4 regions of the Variovorax sp. GW823-FHT02B07 genome follow, and region 3 is predicted to be linked to each of the others. Evidence: predicted binding sites of a transcription regulator. Region 3 holds the regulator's gene; each other region holds the start of a gene.
The links. Region 3 encodes sigma-54, which starts transcription at its own class of promoters, with help from an activator protein. Its sites were predicted from a motif close to TGGCANGNAANCTGCTTT; they were not measured.
Positions count from the first base shown of each region.

Region 1: AC1RGU_RS30530 (ammonium transporter) is a predicted target of sigma-54. The motif match lies at 1,642-1,659, and genes of this name have one in related genera.
Region 2: AC1RGU_RS14090 (CmpA/NrtA family ABC transporter substrate-binding protein) is a predicted target of sigma-54. The motif match lies at 1,398-1,415, and genes of this name have one in related genera.
Region 4: nirB (nitrite reductase large subunit NirB) is a predicted target of sigma-54. The motif match lies at 1,669-1,686, and genes of this name have one in related genera.

Region 1 is NZ_JBXAJX010000012.1:60,027-63,229, forward strand. Features, by position in the region: gene AC1RGU_RS30520 (thiamine pyrophosphate-binding protein) at 1-38, shown strand, start outside; gene AC1RGU_RS30525 (hypothetical protein) at 46-348, opposite strand; gene AC1RGU_RS30530 (ammonium transporter) at 367-1,605, opposite strand; gene AC1RGU_RS30535 (sulfite exporter TauE/SafE family protein) at 2,026-2,784, shown strand; gene AC1RGU_RS30540 (tripartite tricarboxylate transporter permease) at 2,832-3,203, opposite strand, start outside.
Region 2 is NZ_JBXAJX010000002.1:625,767-628,969, reverse strand. Features, by position in the region: gene AC1RGU_RS14095 (nitrate regulatory protein) at 1-1,264, shown strand, start outside; gene AC1RGU_RS14090 (CmpA/NrtA family ABC transporter substrate-binding protein) at 1,584-2,831, shown strand; gene ntrB (nitrate ABC transporter permease) at 2,845-3,203, shown strand, end outside.
Region 3 is NZ_JBXAJX010000006.1:170,508-173,710, reverse strand. Features, by position in the region: gene AC1RGU_RS25870 (phospholipase D family protein) at 1-1,042, opposite strand, end outside; gene rpoN (RNA polymerase factor sigma-54) at 1,053-2,642, opposite strand; gene lptB (LPS export ABC transporter ATP-binding protein) at 2,660-3,203, opposite strand, start outside.
Region 4 is NZ_JBXAJX010000007.1:166,419-169,621, reverse strand. Features, by position in the region: gene nirB (nitrite reductase large subunit NirB) at 1-1,459, opposite strand, end outside; gene AC1RGU_RS26860 (YbaK/EbsC family protein) at 1,909-2,397, shown strand; gene AC1RGU_RS26855 (DUF1289 domain-containing protein) at 2,394-2,663, shown strand; gene AC1RGU_RS26850 (2-hydroxychromene-2-carboxylate isomerase) at 2,660-3,203, shown strand, end outside.

The DNA of each region.
Region 1 (3,203 bases), on a different contig from region 3:
TGGCGTCGATCCGCAAGGCGGCGCTGGCCGCGAACTGAGGCGTCGTCAGCGCAGCCCGCCGACATAGCGCGGCGGCGGCGTGGGCGGCAGGCCGTCGGGCTGGCGCGCCGCCAAGCGCGCGGCGCGGGCCAGCGGTTCCATGGCCTGCTCGAGCCGCGTGGCGAGCTGGTCGAGTTCGTCGTCTTTCGTCTCGGCGGCGTGCTGGCGCGTCATGCGCACGATCTCGGCGGCGTACTCGGCGTTGGTGGCCATCCATTCGGTGTCGGTCACGCGCCCGTGCTTTCGCCGCAGCGCCACGTGAAGGCGTGCTGCAAGCGCGATGCGTTCGCTTTCGGACATGGATGGCATGGCGTCTCCCTCGGGTGGTCAGGCTCCCAGGTGTTCACGATGCTGAGCAAGATCGAGGCCCACCAGTTCGCTCTCGGGGTCGACGCGCAATCCGACCAGCACATGCACCAGGAACAACACGATGGCCGTGCCGGCCGCGCTGTAGATCGCCACGCTGGCGACCGCGATGGCCTGCGTCAGCACATTGCCCGCCGCGCCCGAGATGCGCGGGTCGGCGAACACGCCCGTGAGCAGCGCGCCCACGATGCCGCCGATGCCGTGCACGCCGAACACGTCGAGCGAGTCGTCCGCACCGAGCAGGTGCTTCAGGCCCGTGGCGCCCCAGTAGCAGGCCAGCCCGGCGATGGCGCCGATGGCCAGCGCCGACAGCGGCGTGACGAAGCCGGCCGCCGGCGTGATCGCCACCAGCCCCGCCACGAGGCCGGAGCACAGGCCCAAGAGCGACGGGCTGCGGCGCACGATCCATTCGCCGACCATCCAGCTCATGGCGCCAGCCGCCGCCGCGATGTGCGTCACCAGCATGGCCAGGCCGGCGCGCCCGTCGGCCGCCACCGCCGAGCCGGCATTGAAGCCGAACCAGCCCACCCACAGCAGGCCCGCGCCCGTCATGGTGAGCGCCAGGCTGTAGGGCTCGAAGGCCTCGCGCCCGTAGCCCCGGCGCGGCCCGAGCGCATAGGCGCACACCAGCCCCGCGATGCCCGCGTTGACGTGCACCACCGAGCCGCCCGCGAAGTCGAGCGCACCCATCTGCGCGAGCCAGCCGCCCGGCTCCCACACCCAGTGCGCGACCGGCGCGTACACGAGCACGCTCCACAGCAGCGCGAACCACAGCAGCGCCGAGAAGCGCATGCGCTCGACAAAAGCGCCGAGCACCAGCGCGGTGGTGATGATCGCGAAGCTCAGCTGGAACATGGCGTAGACCGATTCCGGCACGTTCGGCGCCACGTGGCTCACGGCCACCTGGCCGGCCTCCTTCAGGTACTCGAAGCCGGAAAAACCGATGCGCGAGAGCTTGCCCAGCCAGGGCCAGCCGGGCGTGAAAGCCAGCGAGTAACCGAGCGCGAACCAGGTCAGCGAGACCACCGCGGCGATCGCCACCACCCCGGCCATGGTCGCCAGCACGTTCTTGCGCCGCACCATGCCGGCATAGAAGAGCGCGATGCCGGGCAGCGTCATCAGCAGCACCAGCGCGGTCGAGGTCATCATCCAGGCGGTGTCGGCCGCGTTCAGGGAGGCTTGGGGTGCCAGCAGGGCCATGACCGTTTCTTCTTGGAGTGGTGGACAAGAGGCCTGTGTGCACGAGTCATGCCATCTTGTTAACTGACTGAAACACTTTGGTTTCCCAACCGGAGGGTCGAAGTAACACGAAGCGGGTAATTCCTAATGCACCGGGCGGGTGCGCGCTTGCACAATCTGCGCACTCGCGACGGGCCCTGCTCGTACTGCCGAGGGTCCGAGGAGACAAGCTTCCGATCGATCAACAAGAACATTCTTCAAAGGCTCCGTACGAGATGCCTGTCTGATATTTGAAAAGCGCCGCTGGTCGGCGCTTTTTTTTTGCCTGTTCGCAGCGCGAATGCAGGCGCTTTCCTCCAAGCCAAACAAGCCTCCTGGCCAGCCGGTACCGGCCACCACAGCTATCGTTTCGATAGCGATTCCGGTGAGACAATCGCCCGCATGGAAATGCTGGTGGTCACGGGCGCCTCACTGCTCGCGGGTTTTATCGATGCGATCGTGGGCGGCGGCGGGTTGATCCTGGTGCCGGCCCTCTTTGCGGTGTTTCCGGGCGCGCCGCCCGCCACGCTGCTGGGCACCAACAAGAGCGCGTCCATCTGGGGTACGGCGGCCTCGGCGGCCCAGTTCAGCCAGCGGGTGCAGATGCGCTGGGGCGCGATGTGGCCGGCCGCGCTGCTGGGCTTCGGCGGCTCGATGCTCGGCGCCTGGACCGTCACGGTCTTCCCGGGCGACTTCCTGCGCCGGGCGCTGCCGGTCATCCTGCTGGGCGTGCTGGTCTACACGCTGGCACGCAAGGACATGGGCCGGCTGCACGCACCGCGCTTCAGCGGCCGCGCCGAGACGCTGGCGGCCAGCACCATCGGCCTGACCATCGGTTTCTACGACGGCTTCTTCGGGCCGGGCACGGGCAGCTTCCTGGTGTTTTTGTTCGTGCGCTGGATGGGCTACGACTTCCTCAACGCCTCGGCCTCGGCCAAGGTCATCAACACGCTGACCAACGCCGCCGCGCTGATCCTGCTGGCCGCCAAGGGCCACGTCTGGTGGCACTACGGGCTGGTGATGGCCGTGGCCAACGTGGCCGGCAGCCTGGTCGGCACGCGCGTGGCGCTGAAGCACGGGGCGGGCTTCGTGCGGATCGTGTTCATCGTGGTGGTGAGTGCGCTGATCCTGAAAACCGCTTACGACGCGTTCCTGAAATAAAAAAGCCCCTGGCGTCTGGCCAGGGGCTTTTTTTCGGGGTGCCGAGGTCAGTCTTCGACAAAGGCCTCTTCGCGCTTCGCCTTGATCGCGGGCAACAGCACGATGGCCAGCAGCAAGGCTGCAGCGATCAGCAGGCCCGCCGACAGCGGCCGCGTGACGAACACGCTCCAGGCACCGCGCGACAGCAGCAGCGCGCGCCGCAGGTTCTCTTCCATCATCGGCCCGAGGATGAAGCCCAGCAGCAGCGGGGCCGGCTCGGTGCGCAGCTTCAGGAACAGGTAGCCGATGAAGCCGAAGATCGCCACCATCCACACGTCGAAGGTGTTGTTGTTGGTCGAGTACACGCCGATCGCGCAGAACAGCACGATCGCCGGGAACAGGAACTTGTAGGGCACCGTCAGGAGCTTGATCCACATGCC
Region 2 (3,203 bases), on a different contig from region 3:
GACTTCCGGCCTGAGCTTCCTGATCGCCGCGCGCCGATGCGAGATCGACGCGCTGGACCAGCTCGCGCGCACCAGCGAGCTGGTCGGCGCCATCGGCCGGCTCGTGCATGCGCTGCAGCGCGAGCGCGGCATGTCGAACGTGTTCCTGGCCTCGCACGGCGGGCGCTTTGCCGACCAGCGCGGCCCGCAGATCGCCGAATGCCTGGCGCTCGAGCAGCAGGTGCGCGCCGGCTTCGACCGGCTCGAGGCCGAGCACCACCGCGCGGTGGGCGCCGGCCACGGCGCGCGCCTGTTCAGCCGCATCGCCTGGGTGCTGCCCGGCCTGGACGCCCTGCCCGCGCTGCGCCGGCGCATCGACGCGCTCGAACTCCAGCCGGCGCAGGCCGTGGCCGCCTTCGCCAAGCTGGTGGCCGGCCTGCTGGCGGTGGTGTTCGAGGCGGCCGACGGCGCCACCGACCCCGAGATCTCGCGCCTGCTGGTGGCGATGTTCAACTTCATGCAGGGCAAGGAGTTCGCCGGCCAGGAGCGTGCCTTCGGCGCCGCCGCGCTCGCGCTGGGCCGGGGCGACGACGCGCAGCGCCAGCAGTGGCGCCACCTCATCGAGTCGCAGGAGCGCTGCTTCCAAGTGTTCATCGACTTCTCGGGCGACGCGGTGCGCACGCTCTGGCACGACAGCCAATCGGACGCCGTGCTGGCCGAGCTCGAGCGCCTGCGCCGCAAGGGCGCCACCTCGGTGCCGGCCGACGCACTGCTGAGCCAGGCCTGGTTCGACTGCTGCACGCGGCGCATCGACGCCATGCAGACGGTCGAGAACCGCCTCTCGGCCGACCTGCGCGCGCTGTGCGACCACAAGACCGCCCAGGCGCGCAGCGAGCTGGCGGCCTACCGGCAGCTGCTCGGCACGCTGGCCCCGCAGGCCGGCGGCGCGCTCTTCTTCGACGATGCCCAGCAGGCGCAGGACGCCACGCCGGCGCAGCTCGGGCGCCACCTCGAGCGCTCGGTGCTCGACATGGTCCAGGAACAGTCGCAGCGCCTGCAGGCCATGAGCGACGAACTCGACACCGTGCGCGCCTCGCTCAACGAACGCAAGATCGTCGAGCGCGCCAAGGGCCTGCTGATGGCGCACCGGCGCCTGAGCGAGGCCGAGGCGCACAAGATGCTGCGCCAGACCGCCATGAACCAGAAGCGCCGCCTCGTCGACGTGGCCGAGTCGATGCTGGCCATGGCCGACTACCTGCCGCTCGAGCCTGCACCGCGGCGCTGACCCGGGCCGCTTGGATTGGTGCAGCGCACAACAACTGTGCGTCGCCCGGGTTAGCGAGCCAGCAGGAACTTTCTCCTGCACCGGCGCGCCCTGCCAGCTATCTTTTCCATAGCTCCCAACGGTGGGTTCGAACTGGCACGTCGCTTGCATAGTCCTTGGCACGGGACCGCAAGGTCTCAAAGGCAGGTTGCACCCAACGGCGGGTGCGGCCCACCGAACCGGACAAAGGCGTCCCCATCCCGCAAGGGCTCGTTCACGAGCAGCCCCTGCGCGGTGCGGACGCCTTTTCGTTTTTGTCTTTCACTTCTGGAGCCCCGCCATGTCCGATCTGCTGCTGAAAACCAAACTGAGCCGGCGCCGCGTGCTGCAGGCCGCCGCCCTCGGCGCCGTGGGCATCGACCCCGCGCTGCGTGCCGCCGTCTGGGCCCAGGGCTCGGACAAGCCCGAGAAGGAAGAAGTGAAGATCGGCTTCATCCCGCTGACCGATTGCGCCAGCGTGGTGATGGCTTCGGTGCTGGGCATCGACAAGAAGTACGGCGTGAAGATCGTGCCGAGCAAGGAAGCCAGCTGGGCCGGCGTGCGCGACAAGCTCGTGAACGGCGACCTCGACATGGCGCACGTGCTCTACGGCCTCGTGTACGGCATGCACCTGGGCGTGAGCGGCCCGAAGAAGGACATGGCCGTGCTCATGACCCTGAACAACAACGGCCAGGCCATCACGCTGTCGAAGAAGCTGGCCGACAAGGGCGCGGTCGATGCGGCTTCGCTCGCCAAGCTCATCGCCAGGGAAAAGGGCGAATACACCTTCGCCCACACCTTCCCCACCGGCACGCACGCCATGTGGCTCTACTACTGGCTCGCCTCGGCCGGCATCGACCCGTTCAAGGACGTGAAGAACATCACCGTGCCGCCCCCGCAGATGGTGGCCAACATGCGCGTGGGCAACATGGACGGCTACTGCGTGGGCGAGCCCTGGGGCCAGCGCGCGATCATGGACGGTATCGGCTTCACCGGCATCACGACGCAGGACATCTGGAAGGACCACCCCGAGAAGGTGCTGGGCTGCACCGCGGAGTTCACGAAGAAGTACCCGAACACCGCGCGCGCCGTCACGGCCGCGATCCTCGAGGCCGGCAAGTGGATCGACACCGGCCTGCAGAACAAGAACAAGATGGCCGAAACCATTGCTGACAAGAGCTACGTCAACACCAGCGTGGACGCCATCAACCAGCGCATCCTGGGCCGCTACACCAACGGCCTGGGCAAGAGCTGGGACGACCCCAACCACATGAAGTTCTACAACGGCGGCGCCGTGAACTTCCCGTACCTGTCGGACGGCATGTGGTTCCTCACGCAGCACAAGCGCTGGGGCCTGCTGAAGGAACACCCCGACTACCTGAAGGTGGCCACCGAGATCAACCGCATCGACATCTACAAGCAGGCCGCCGCCGCCACGCAGACGCCCGTGCCCAAGGACGTGCTGCGCACCAGCAAGCTCTTCGACGGCACGGTCTGGGACGGCAAGGACCCGAAGAAGTACGCCGAGTCTTTCAAGCTCCATGTCTGAGGAGAAACGCACCATGGTCAGCGCTGTCTTCCATTCCCCGCTCGACGCCGTGGCCTCGCAGGTCGCCGCGCCCGTCGTGTCCAGGCCCCTGGCACCCGCCCCCGCTGTGGCCGTTGCGGCGGCGGCACCCGTGCCCCGCACCCGCGCGCCCCTCGATCTGCGCGCCTTCTGGATGCGCGTGCTCCCGCCGTTCCTGGGCTTCGGCCTGCTGGTGCTGGTGTGGGAGATCGTGGCCATGAAAAGCACCACCGGCTTCCCTTCGCCGCTGGCCACCTGGCAGCAGGCGCTCACGGTGTTCAGCGATCCGTTCTACAGCAAGGGGCCGAACGACCAGGGCGTGGGCTGGAACGTGCTGTCGTCGCTGCAGCGCGT
Region 3 (3,203 bases):
GGTAGGGCGAGACCAGCGTCACCTCGCTGCGCGCGCGGCGCATCTGCTCGACCACGTTGTAGCGCACGCTGTCCACGTCGAGCAGCGGCACGCCGCCGTACGACGCGGTCTTGCCGATCACGCGGTCGGGGGAATCGGCGTAGGCCTCGGCGGTGGTCCAGATCAGGCCGAGCTTGCCGGCGTCGAGGTCGTCGGCCACCGGGCTGTAGCCGAGCAGGTCGTTGGGCGCGGGCCTGGGCGGCGGCGGCGTGGTGTCGGGGCCGGTGGCGGCGTCGAAGCGGCGCTGCAGTTCTTCGCGCGGCAGGTCGGTGTGCACGACCGCGCCGATCGGGCGCACGTGCGGGCTGTTCCAGTACTGGTCGAACAGCACGCCCAGGCGCGGGATCAGCGCGCCCGTGACGAAGGTGTCGAGGTCGATGAAGTTCGGGCCGGTGGTGCGGCGGAAGTACTGGTTGCCGATGTTGCGCCCGCCCGCCACCGCCATCGCGCCGTCGGCGATGAAGAGCTTGTTGTGCATGCGGCGGTTGACGCGGCTGAAGTCGAACAGCGACGCGGTGAAGCGCTTGAGCAGGCTGCCGCGCCCGGCCGGGAACGGGTTGAACAGGCGCAGCTCCACGTTCGGCGTGGCGGCCAGGCCGAGCAGCAGCTCGTCTTCGCCGGAGGTGTAGAGGTCGTCCATCAACAAGCGCACCCGCACGCCGCGCTGGGCCGCATCGCGCAGGGTGCGCAGCAGGTAGCGGCCGGTCTCGTCGTTCTCGATCTGGTAGTACTGCACGTCGAGCGTGCGCTGCGCGCGGCGCGCCAGCTGCAGCCGCGTGTCGAAGGCGAAGTCGCCGCCGGGCATGAGGCGAAAGCCGCTGAGGTCGGGGTCGGGCTGCGAGGCCAGCGCGATCTTGCCGAGCGCGGTGTCGGCCGAGACGGCGATGGCCTTGGTGGGCGGGCGCGGTGCCTCGTCGGGCAAGGTGGCGCAGCCGGCGAACAGTGATGCCGCCACGAGGGCGAAGACCCAATGCCCCCAGCGTGACAGCAGGCGACGGGTCATCGTGGGCTTTCTACAGGGCCTTGCGCAGGTTGGCGGGCGCGATGCGCAGCGCCTCGCGGTACTTGGCGACGGTGCGGCGCGCGCACTCGATGCCCTGCTCTTTCAGCATCTCGGAGATCTGGCTGTCGGACAGCGGCTTCTTGATGCTCTCGGAACTCACGAACTGCTTGATCAGCGCGCGCACCGCGGTGCTCGACGCGTTGCCGCCGGTCTCGGTGCCCAGCGCCGAGCCGAAGAAGTACTTGAGCTCGACGGTGCCGAACGGCGTGGCCATGTACTTGGCGGTGGTCACGCGCGAGATGGTCGACTCGTGCAGGCCCAACTCGTCGGCGATCTCGCGCAGCACCAGCGGGCGCATGGCCAGCTCGCCGTGCACGAAGTAGCTCTTCTGGCGCTCGACGATGGCGTTGCTCACGCGCAGGATGGTGTCGAAGCGCTGCTGGATGTTCTTGATGAACCAGCGCGCCTCCTGCAGCCGCTGCGACAGCGCCTGGCTGCCCTCGCCCTTGTGCGACTTGAGCGCGCCGGCGTAGATGTCGTGCACGCGCAGGCGCGGCATGACTTCGGGGTTGAGCATGACGCGGAACTTCACGTTCGTGCCGCGCCCGGTCTTGGTGACGATCACGTCGGGGATGACGATGTTGCGCTCGACGTCGACGAAGCGGCGGCCCGGCTTGGGTTCGAGGCGCGCAATGACCTGCAGCGCCGAGCGCACCAGGTCTTCGTTGGTGCGCGTGAGCGTGGCCAGGCGCTTGAAGTCGCGCCGCGCGAGCAGCTCCATGGGCTGTTTGCAGATCGCGATGGCGGTCTTGCGGATGAGCGCTTCGGCCTCGGTCTCGTCTTCGCTGGCGAGCGCCTTCAGCTGGATGCTCAGGCATTCGCCGAGATCGCGCGCGCCGACGCCCACCGGCTCCAGGCTCTGCAGCAGGCCCAGCGCCACCTGGAAGTGGTGCACAAGGTCGTCGAACTGGTCGTTGTCGTCGCCCGCCAGGCCCGAGGCCAGCGCGGGCAGCGAGTCTTCGAGGTAGCCGTCGTCGTTGAGCGATTCGATCAGGAAGCGCAGCGCGGCGCAGTCGTTCTCATTGAGCCGCAGGCTCAGCGCCTGGCGGTGCAGGAAGGACTGCAGCGACTCCTGGCTGCGCGCGAGTTCGGTGGCGTCGGCACGCTCGTCGTCGCCCAGGTTGTTCTGGCGCGCGGGTGCGTCGCTGCCCCACTCGCTGTCGTCGGGCGCCATGTCGACGGTGCCGTCGCCTTCCCAGTCGGGCTCGCGCTCGGCGATCTCGGCGGCGGGGCCGTCGGTGTCGGGGGTCGAGGTGGTGGTGTCGCTGGAGGTGGAGGACGTGCTGGCGGCGGACGGCGTGAACTCGGCCTCACCCTCGCCCGCGTCGTCGCGCGGCACCGGCGCGTCGGCCGTGTCCAGCCCGAACTCCTCGCGCGCCGCTTCTTCCGCGGTGCGTTCGAGGAACGGGTTCTCGTCCAGCATCTGCTCGACCTCCTGGCTCAGTTCGAGCGTGGAGAGCTGGAGCAGGCGAATGGACTGCTGCAGCTGTGGCGTCAGCGCCAGATGCTGCGAGACGCGAAGGGACAGCCCTTGCTTCATGGAGACCCGACCCTCCCTTACATGCGGAAGTGCTCGCCCAGGTACACCCTGCGTACCTCGGCGTTGTCGACGATCTCCGAGGGTGTGCCTTGTGCCAGCACGTGCCCGTCGCTGATGATGAACGCGTGATCGCAGATGCCCAGCGTTTCACGCACGTTGTGGTCAGTGATGAGCACGCCGATGCCGCGCTCTTTCAGGAAACTGATGATCCGCTGGATCTCGATCACGGCGATCGGGTCGATGCCGGCGAAGGGCTCATCCAGCAGGATGAAGCGCGGCTGGGTGGCCAGCGCGCGTGCAATTTCAACGCGGCGGCGCTCGCCGCCCGACAGCGCGAGCGCGGGCGAGTCGCGCAGGTGGTCCACGCGCAGGTCGGCCAGCAGATCGGCCAGGCGCTCTTCGGTGTGCTGCTTGGTCAGCGGCATCATGCGGCCGTTGGCGTCGGGCTCGCGCTGCAGCTCGAGCACGGCGCGCACGTTTTCCTCGACCGTGAGCTTGCGGAAGATCGAGGCTTCCTGCGGCAGGTAGCTCAGGCCCATGCGCGCGCGGCGGTGAATGGGC
Region 4 (3,203 bases), on a different contig from region 3:
AGGGGAAGTGTTCGCAGAGGTGGTTGTTCACGGCCATGCCGCGCTTGGCCATTTCCATCTTCATGACCTGCGTGACCAGCGGCACGCAGCCGCCGCAGGTGGCGCCGGCCTGGGTGCAGGCCTTCATCTCGGCGGGCGTGCACACGCCCTGGCCCACGGCCTCGCAGATCTGGCCCTTGGTGACGCTGTTGCACGAGCAGATCTGTGCGGTGTCGGGAAGGGCCTCGACGCCCAGGCCCGGTTTCGCCTTGCCGTCGCTCGACGGCAGGATCAAAAACTCGGGTTCGTCGGGCAGCGCGATGCCGTTGAGCGCCAGCTGCAGCAGCGTGCCGTACTCGCCGGCGTCGCCGACCAGCACCGCGCCCAAGAGCTGCTTGCCGTCTTCGCTGACCACGATCTTCTTGTAGACCTGCTTGCGCTCGTCGATGTACTGGTAGGCGCGCGACTTCGGCGTCTTGCCGTGCGCGTCGCCGATGCTGGCCACATCGACGCCCATCAGCTTGAGCTTGGTGCTCAGGTCGGCGCCGGTGAAGGCCGCGTCGTCCTGGCCGGCGATGTGGCGGGCGGCCACGCGCGCCATGTCGTAGCCCGGCGCGACGAGGCCGAAGGTCTGTTCGTTCCACGACGCGCATTCGCCGATGGCGTAGACATTGCGGTCGCTGGTGCGGCAGTGGCTGTCGATCGCCACGCCGCCGCGCGGACCCACGGCCAGCAGGCTCTGGCGCGCCAGTTCGTCGCGCGGGCGGATGCCGGCGGAGAACACGATCATGTCGGTCTCCAGGTGTGTGCCGTCGGCGAACACCATGCGGTGCCGCGCGCTCGCGCCGTCGACGATCTCCACCGTGTTGCGGCCGGTGTGCACGTGCAGGCCCAGCGCCTCGATGCTGCCGCGCAATGCACGGCCGCCGCCTTCGTCGACCTGCACCGCCATCAGGCGCGGTGCGAACTCGACCACGTGCGTTTCCAGGCCCATGTCGCGCAGCGCCTTGGCGCATTCCAGGCCCAGCAGGCCGCCGCCCACCACCACGCCGCTGCGCGATTTGGCGCCGCAGGCCTTCATGGCGTCGAGGTCCTCGATGGTGCGGTAGACAAAACAGTTCGGTCGGTCGCGGCCCGGCACGGCCGGCACGAAGGGGTTGGAGCCGGTGGCCAGCACCAGCTTGTCGTAGGCGATCACCTCGCCGTCGGCCGTGGTCACGGTGTTGTTGCGCCGTTCGACGGCCACGGCCCGCGCGGCCAGGCGCAGTGTGAAGCCGCTGCGCTCGAAGAAGCCGGGCTCGACCAGCGACAGGTCGTCGGCCGTCTTGCCGGAGAAATATTCGGACAGGTGCACCCGGTCGTAGGCCGGGCGCGGCTCCTCGCACAGCACGGTGACCTGTGCGCCGGGAATGCCGAGCGTGTGGAGTTGCTCGAGGAACTTGTGGCCGACCATGCCGTGGCCGATGACTGCGATCTTCATTGGGGGTCCTGCACGCAACCGGCCCTGGAAGGCGCCCCCGCAGCCGCTGTCGAACAGACAGCGTCGTTGGGGCCCCCGCGACGGAACGGATGCGAAATGGGTTGGAGCAGACGAACCGGCGGCGGGCGGCCATCGGTGCGCTTGAACCCCGCCGTCGTTAGCGGAGGCATTGCGAACCCGCCGCAGAGGCCGGTGGGTCGCCACCGTGTTCAGCAATAAGCGTGCCGCGCTCAAAAGCCCGTGTGGCGGGCCTTGTCGGCCGATGGCGCACCGAAAGCGGACCGGGGCCGGCACGCCGCGCACGGGCGTCGTGCGCCGGCGCTCTCCGCATTGGTGCGCCGGGGTGCAGGGGCGCAAGGGGGCGGCGGCGCCGGTGCGCGGGGCTTTTCCGTATGCTCGGGGCCTTGCAACGCAGGGCGAACGCCCCCACGAACCTCGAAGAACTTGCCATGTGCGGCTCCGAACTCCATTCCCTCCCTGAAGGTGTCCAGCGCGTTTCCCGCGTGCTGCAGGACGCCGGCCATCCCCATGCGCCCCGCATGCTCGACGACGCCTGCCGCACCGCGCAGCAGGCCGCCGACGCGCTCGGCATCTCGGTCGGGCAGATCGCCAAGAGCATCATCTTCCGCCGCAAGAGCGACGAGGCGGCGGTGCTGGTCATCACCTCGGGCGACAAGCGCGTCGACGAGAAGAAGGTCGATGCCATCGTCGGCAAGACCGGCCGCGCCGACGCCGACTTCGTGAAGGCGCGCACCGGCTTCACCATCGGCGGCGTGTCGCCGGTGGGCCATGTGACCAAGCCGGTGGTGCTGATCGACCGCGAGCTGTTCCGCTTCGAGGAGATCTGGGCCGCCGCGGGCCATCCGCACGCCGTGTTCCAGCTGCACCCGAACGATTTAGAGAAGCTCACCGGCGCGCCGGTGGCCGACGTGGTGTGAACTTCGACGAAGCGCATGCGCTCGCCGAGCGCGCAGGCACCGTGCAGCGCATGGACGGCGAGGTGCCTTCGCCGTGCTCGTCGGTGTGCCGCATGGACCGCCTGAGCGGCTTCTGCGAAGGGTGCCTGCGCACCATTCCCGAGATCGCCGGCTGGAGCAAGATGGAAGACGACAGCCGCCGCCAGGTGTGGCGCGCGATCGAACTGCGGGCCCAGGCCGGCATCTGGCGCGTGCCCGAACCCACCACAGGAGACCACGACGCATGAAGCACATCGACTTCTATCTCGATTTCATCTCGCCCTACGCGCACCTGGCGTTCGAGCACCTGCCCGAGGCGCTCGAAGGCCTGAGCGTGAGCGTGGCCTACAAGCCGGTGCTGCTGGGCGCGCTGCTCAAGCACCACGGCCAGCTCGGGCCGGCCGAGATTCCTTCGAAGCGCAGCTGGACCTACCGCCACGTGCTGTGGCTGGGCCAGGCGCACGGCATCCCCATCGAGATGCCGGCCTCGCACCCCTACAACCCGCTGCCGCACCTGCGCCTGGCCGTGGCCACGGGCGACGACGGCAGCATCAGCCGCCTGGCGGCCGAGACCCTCTTTCGCCACGTGTGGCGCGGCGGCGAAGAAGCGGGCGACGCCACGCGGCTGGCCGCGCTCACGGCGCAGCTGCAACCCAAGCGCGACGTGAACGGCGACGAGAGCAAGGCCCTGCTCAAGCGCAACACCGACGAGGCCGTGGCGCAGGGCGTGTTCGGCGTGCCCTGCTACGTGGTCGACGGTCGCCTGTTCTGGGGTTTCGACGGCCTGG